2 regions of the Massilia sp. PWRC2 genome follow, and region 2 is predicted to be linked to the other one. Evidence: predicted binding sites of a transcription regulator. Region 2 holds the regulator's gene; the other holds the start of a gene.
The links. The regulator LexA, encoded in region 2, represses DNA repair genes until DNA is damaged. The targets are predictions, from matches to a motif close to ACTGTATNNNNATACAGT.
Positions count from the first base shown of each region.

Region 1: a site for LexA is predicted at 1,131-1,148, ahead of dinB (DNA polymerase IV). Genes of this name have one in related genera too.

Region 1 is NZ_JAFCUW010000006.1:58,818-62,225, reverse strand. It holds gene ACP7BZ_RS13225 (TonB-dependent receptor) at 1-317, shown strand, start outside; gene ACP7BZ_RS13220 (transposase) at 379-984, opposite strand; gene dinB (DNA polymerase IV) at 1,170-2,237, shown strand; gene ACP7BZ_RS13210 (recombination-associated protein RdgC) at 2,333-3,229, shown strand; gene ACP7BZ_RS13205 (asparaginase domain-containing protein) at 3,285-3,408, opposite strand, start outside.
Region 2 is NZ_JAFCUW010000001.1:435,868-439,275, forward strand. It holds gene rplI (50S ribosomal protein L9) at 1-319, opposite strand, end outside; gene rpsR (30S ribosomal protein S18) at 347-637, opposite strand; gene priB (primosomal replication protein N) at 624-962, opposite strand; gene rpsF (30S ribosomal protein S6) at 992-1,387, opposite strand; gene lexA (transcriptional repressor LexA) at 1,716-2,354, shown strand; gene ACP7BZ_RS01990 (tetratricopeptide repeat protein) at 2,416-3,168, opposite strand; gene ACP7BZ_RS01995 (hypothetical protein) at 3,267-3,408, opposite strand, start outside.

The sequences.
Region 1 (3,408 bases), on a different contig from region 2:
CGAAATACACCATGAATGCCTCGGCCCGCTACCAGTGGAACCTGGCCGACGGCCAGCTGTACACCCTGGTCGACGTCTCGCACCGCAGCCAGATCAACTTCTTCCTCTACGAAGCGGCTGAATTTACTGGCAAATCGCTGACCGAAACGGGCTTGCGCGTGGGCTACATTTTCGGCAATGGCAAGTATGAAGTGGCTGCCTTCGGTCGCAATATTGGCGACACCCGTCGCGTTACCGGCGGCATCGACTTCAACAACCTGACCGGCTTTACCAATGAGCCACGCGTGCTTGGCGTGCAGTTCAAGGGCAGCTTCTAAGCCGTTCGACGCTAAGTCGTTCGACGTTGTAGTGAAAGCCACGGTGTGAACCGTGGCTTTTTTAGTTGCGCTGCGACATTTGTAGCAGGGCGACTGGCACACTGTGCCGGTCCCCATGTTGATCAACCCCATCAGCAATAAAGCGCCGGAGCGCTTCCACCGCTTCTTCGCGCCGCTCGCCTAACTGCGCCAGCCACCCCGTCTCCAGCCATGGCGGACAGCGCGCTGCATCGCACGTCATCGCATAGCTGCTCCACGGCCAGCCTCCAGGTGTTGCGACCAAGCCTGCCCGCACCGGGTTGAGAATCACGTAGCGGATCAATTCCAGCAAGTGCGACTGCCGTTGCACGATCTCCCAGTGAAGTCGCCCCTGGAAAACGTGGCCGCGGGTGGTATGGCGCGCATTAAAGCGCTGGGTATAAGCGCCGTTCAAGTCGCGCATGCCAGCGCTGAGACTGGGCGCAAGAGTTTTCGTGACCAAATGAAAATGATTGCCCATCTGGCAAAAGGCGTGGATGCGCCAGCGCTGCTGCGCGCAGGTTTCGCCTAACAGACGCAGCCAGCCGCGACGGTCGTGGTCGTCGCGATAGATGGGCTCGCCGCGATCGCCGCGGCAGGTGATGTGGTAGACGGTGCCGGCAACGTCGATGCGGGCGGATCTTGGCATGGGGTGCTCCGGAAAGTGGTGGATGGGCGGATATGGGACAGGCACCGCGTGCCAGTCCCCCTGCGGCTGCCAACTTTGGGTTGGATGGCTGCGCCGCCGGCGAGTTCACCCCCGCCCAGGGCTTTCATCAAGCGAGGCTCTGATATACTGTATAGATTTACAGTAGTCTATTTTCCCGCGTGAATATCCCGGCCCGAAAAATCATCCATTGCGATTGCGACTGTTTTTATGCTTCGGTCGAAATGCGCGACAATCCTGCCCTGCGCGCAGTGCCGCTGGCGGTGGGCGGGCGTGCCGATCAGCGCGGCGTGGTGGCCACCTGCAACTATGAGGCGCGCCGCTATGGCATCCATTCGGCCATGGCCACCGCGCAAGCCCTCAAATTGTGTCCGCAGCTGGTGGTGGTGCGGCCAAATATGGAAAAATACCGGGTGGCTTCACGCCAGATCCTCGCCATTTATGGCCATTACACCGAGCTGGTCGAGCCCCTCTCGCTGGACGAGGCCTATCTCGATGTTTCCGGTTCGTCCCACTGCAAGGGCAGCGCCACCCTGATTGCCCAGGAAATCCGCCAGCGTATTTTCGATACGGTGGGCATCACTGCTTCGGCCGGCATTGCCCCGAACAAATTTGTCGCAAAAATCGCCAGCGACTGGAACAAGCCCGATGGCCTGTTTCTGGTGCGCCCGGCCGAGGTCGACGCCTTTGTCGCCGCCTTGCCCGTCAAAAAACTGCATGGGGTGGGCAAGGTGACGGCGGCCAAATTGAACGGCCTGGGGGTGCAGACCTGTGCCGACCTGCGCAGCTGGAGCATGCTTGAGTTGCAGCAACAGTTCGGCAGCTTTGGCGCGCGCCTGCACGATTTGTGCCGCGGCATCGACGAGCGCGTGGTGTCGAGCGAGCGCGAACGCAAATCGGTGAGCGTCGAAGAAACCTATACGGTCGATGTGCCCGATTTGCCCGCCTGCCTGGCCCTGCTGCCCGAACTGTTCGACAGCTTGCTCGGCCGCATCGAGCGGGCCGAGGCGGGGCGCCATATCCATAAATTGTTTGCCAAAATCAAATTCAGCGATTTTCAGCAAACTACCGTCGAGTGCCTCGGCACCACCCCCGACCTGGTGCAGTTCGGCCACCTGCTGGAGACCGGTTATCTGCGGCGCCACAAGCCGGTGCGCCTGCTGGGGCTGGGCGTGCGCCTCGGCGAAGAAGCCAGTCTGGAGCAGCTGTCGCTGTTCACCGGCATAAATGGCTGATCTCTTTCACCGCGTCATTTTTGCCCGCGACGAGCGTGTAGAATGGCGTTCCTCCTGCAGTAATGTACCTATCCTGAATCAATCGGACACCAATTATGTGGTTTAAGAATCTCCAGATTTACCGCCTGCCGGCACCGTGGAATTTCACCCCCGAGCAGCTCGAAAAAGCCCTTGAACCGGGCAGTTTTGTTCCCGCCACCAGCAATGAGTTGCTGCGCCAGGGCTGGGATTCGCCACGCGGCAATGGCCAGCTGGTGCATACCGTCAACAAACAGATGCTGATTCTGCTGGGCACGGAAAAGAAACTGTTGCCGAGTTCGGTCATCAACCAGGTCGCCAAGGCCAAGGCAGCCGAGCTGGAAGAAGCCCAGGGTTTCGCGCCAGGCAAGAAGGCAATGAAAGAATTGAAAGAACGCGTGGCCGACGAGTTGCTGCCGCGTGCCTTCAGCATCCGCAGCAATGTGTGGACCTGGATCGATCCCGTCAACGGCTGGCTGGTGGTCGATGCGGCCAGCCCGGCCAAGGCCGACGATGTCATCAAGTTGCTGCTCAAGGCGGTCGACAAGATGCCGCTGGAAAGCCTGCGCGTGCAGCGCTCGCCCGTCGCGGTGATGACGGCGTGGCTGGAAACGGATGAGGCGCCGGTCGGCTTTACCATCGACCAGGACACCGAATTGCGCGCCACCGGCGACAGCAAGGCTGCCGTGCGCTACGTCAAGCACGCGCTGGAAGCGGACGATATCCGCCGCCACATCGCCGCCGGCAAGCAGTGCACCCGCCTGGCCATGACCTGGGACGACAAGATTTCTTTTGTGCTCACCGAATCGCTGGCCATCAAGGGCATCAAGCCGCTCGACGTCATCACCGAAAAAGACACCTCGACCCGCAATGACGAAGAACGGTTTGACAACGACATGATGCTGATGACGGGCGAACTGGCCAAGCTGATGGCCGACATCGTCGAAGCACTCGGCGGCGAAGCGAACGCATAACCAAGGCAAATAAGTAAGTGCGTGCTAACGACGCCGATGCCGTCGGAGCCGGCGCTTACAGTGGTTGAAAGACGCCGGCTGCGCGGTTCTTGGTCACATTGTCCCAGGCGAACACCTGGCCATTCATGCCGACATAAACGCCGGCCGGCAAGGTTTGCGCCACCCCGGCGGCAAAGCCA
Region 2 (3,408 bases):
AACTGGCCTTCGTCAACGCTTCAGCGATGTCGAAGTTGGTGACCGAACCGAACAGACGACCGTCAACGCCGGCTTTCTGGGCGATGGTGATGGTCATGCCGGACAGCTTGTCGCCCTGGGCTTGCGATGCGGCCAGTTTGGCGGCAGCGGCTTTTTCCAGCTCAGCGCGCTTGACTTCGAATTCGGCGACAGCCGACGCGGTAGCGCGGCGGGCCATGCGTTGCGGGATCAGGAAGTTACGTGCGTAACCATCTTTGACTTTAACAACATCGCCCAGGTTGCCGACGTTTACGACTTTTTCTAACAGAATGATTTGCATAGTGATTCTCCAGGTTCTCTGCAGCGCTTAAGCGTGGTGCAGGTCGGTGTAAGGCAGCAGCGCGAGGTAGCGTGCGCGCTTGATGGCGGTGTCAACCTGGCGCTGGTAGTGCGCCTTGGTGCCGGTCAGGCGTGCTGGCATGATCTTGCCGTTTTCCTGGACGAAGTCTTTCAGGGTATCGACGTCTTTGTAGTCGACCTGCTCGACGTTTGCAGCGGTGAAGCGGCAGAACTTCTTGCGCTTGAACAGAGGGTTCTGTTGTTTGCGCTTTTCTTTGAGCTTGAGCTTGTTTTTGTCGAACTTTTTACCGAATGCCATTTGAGGCTCCTGTATCTAAAATATGCGCCGCAGATGCGGCCGCATTGAAATCAATGATGTGAAACACCAACGCTCTGCTATTCCGATTTTTCTTGGCAAGAAAACCCGTGAACTGGTACACCGCGCCCAACTCCGACTGGGCAAACCGTCCTGAGATTTCGCCAGCCGCAACGGCCAGCATCTCGAATTCGGTCAACCTCGCCACCCCTGCTTCAACCTGATGCGAACTGTGCGTCAGGGTGGCGGACACGATCGGCACGCCGGCCGGGGTGTAGCGCAATACGTCGCGCTCGGTAATTGTTGCTACGACCTGAAATGAATTCACTTCCCAGCTAACTTGTTCCTGCCAGTCAATCAGGCAGCGGCGGGTGCTGCGACGGCTGCTGGTGCTGGTGCTTCCGAGCGGTGGCTCTTGGCTGCATCTTCACGCTGGACCGATTTCATCATCGGCGATGGCGTGGTTTCAGCTTTCTTCATGCGCACGGTCAGGTGACGCAGGACAGCATCATTGAATTTGAAGGCGGTTTCGAGTTCGACCAGCGTCTCGTTGTCGCATTCGATGTTCATGCAGATGTAGTGTGCCTTCGGCAGCTTCTGGATCGAGTAAGCCATCTGACGACGGCCCCAGTCTTCGACGCGATGGATGTTACCGCCGCGTGCGCTGACGCTGGCCTTGTAACGCTCGATCATCGCCGGGACTTGCTCGCTTTGGTCCGGGTGGACGATAAAAACGATTTCATAATGACGCATTCAATTGCTCCTTGAGGACGTTTAAAACATAAGCCCACCTCGGCGTCAAGACGAGTGTGGGAAGGGAAAGCCGGCAATTATAACGCATCCTGGCGAAAATGAACACCTCCTTCCGTTGCCGAAGGGGGACTGGCCGGGCCAGGCTGGCGCCTACTCGCCCGTCCCGATTGCGCGTCACGGTAGCGTCAATTCCCCCTTTTCTCGCCCGCGCGCCACCAACTATGCGGTTATTTGCATAAATAACGCCAATAACAGTGAATTTCCCTTGCACGCGTCGATATACTGTACAAAAATACAGTCTGTCTATAACCCCAGCACTTACAGGCCCATGATCAAGCTCACTGCACGGCAACAACAGATTCTCGATTTGATCCGCGAGGCCATCGACAACACGGGTTTTCCTCCGACCCGCGCGGAAATCGCCAACGAACTGGGATTTAAATCAGCCAACGCCGCCGAAGAACATTTGCAGGCGCTGGCCCGCAAAGGCGCGATCGAAATTTCCCCCGGTACTTCGCGTGGCATCCGCCTGATCGGCGCCTCGGTGGAAGCAGCTCCGGCAGTGCCGGCCGCGCTGCTGACCATGGCGCTGCCGCTGGTCGGCCGCGTCGCGGCCGGTTCGCCCATGCTGGCGCAAGAGCATGTCGAAGCCACCTACAACGTCGACCCCGCCATGTTTTCGGCCAGGCCCGACTTCCTGCTCAAGGTGCGCGGCGAATCGATGCGCGATATCGGCATCATGGATGGTGACCTGCTGGCCGTCAAAAAGGTCGATAGCGCCAAAAATGGCCAGATTGTCGTTGCCCGCATCGGCAGCGAAGTGACGGTCAAGCGCTACCGCAAGACGGGCCGGCTGGTCGAGCTGTTGCCGGAAAACGCCGATTTTAAAATCATCGAAGTCGACCCCGACCGCGATGACTTCGCCCTCGAAGGCTTGGCCGTGGGCTTGCTGCGCAGCTGGCATTAAGCGCCGGCGCCGGCGGTCGCCGCCACGGCGCTGACCACCTGCATTCTGCGTTACAAGGGAATTACTTGGGCGCGTAGTTGCGTTTGCGCGCTTCAATATCGGCCTGGCGGTCTGCCGTCGGTGCCGACTTGATGATGTCATTGTGTTCCTTGACCCAGCTGTCGGTAGCGCTGCGCCATGCTGCGATATCGGCGAGAATAATTTGACTGCTGATGCGGGCGTCTTCCGCCAGCCGCGTATGGATCTTTTCCAGCCGCGCGTTGACCTTGTCGATTTCTTCCTGCTTCATCAGTTTGCCCAGATCGGCGGGCACCTCGCTGGCGAAGGTGGCGCCATTGAGCTTGCCGACCAAACCGTTATAGCAATCCTGCCACAGCTTCACGCGCGCGAGCACGGCGTCAATGTCAGGATTGTCTTTCGATATGGCGGGAATGCGGGGCGCGCTGCACTTGAATTTGCCGGAACGCAGTTCTTCGCCGTCATACCTGTCGGTCCAGAATGCAATGTCCGTTTGGCGAAGCACGCGCTGGCGCATCACTTCGAGCGCCGCGGCCGCTTCCTTGTCACCACTTGCCGCAGCGCGGCGGAACCAGCCCTGCGCCTTGTCGTCGCTGACGGCGCCCGCTTCGCCATACCAGTACATTTCGCCCAGGTGGCGCTGGGCCACCACGTTGCCAGCAGTGGCCAGCCGCGTGTACAGCTGCAGCGCTTGCGGATAGGATTTTTTGGCAAACAGGGCGTCTGCGTCGGCAAGTTCATCGGCAGTGGCGGCGCCGGCACACAGCAGCGCAACGCACAATACAAGAGTCTTCATGTAGGGAACCGGTCGTAAAAATGCCACTATCTTAACCGGATTGCGCGCCGTTTCCAGTGGCGTCCGCCCTGCTTACATAAATTTACTTTGGCGTGGAATTACTTGGTCGCGCCACCGCTGCGACCGGGCCCCGACTGCATACGCACGTCATCGGCGCTGCGGCGCAGATCGTTGAGCAAGTCGTCGCGCCGCTGCTGGCCCTTGCGCGCAGCAGCGTCGTTGGCGGCGGCCACGTGCGCC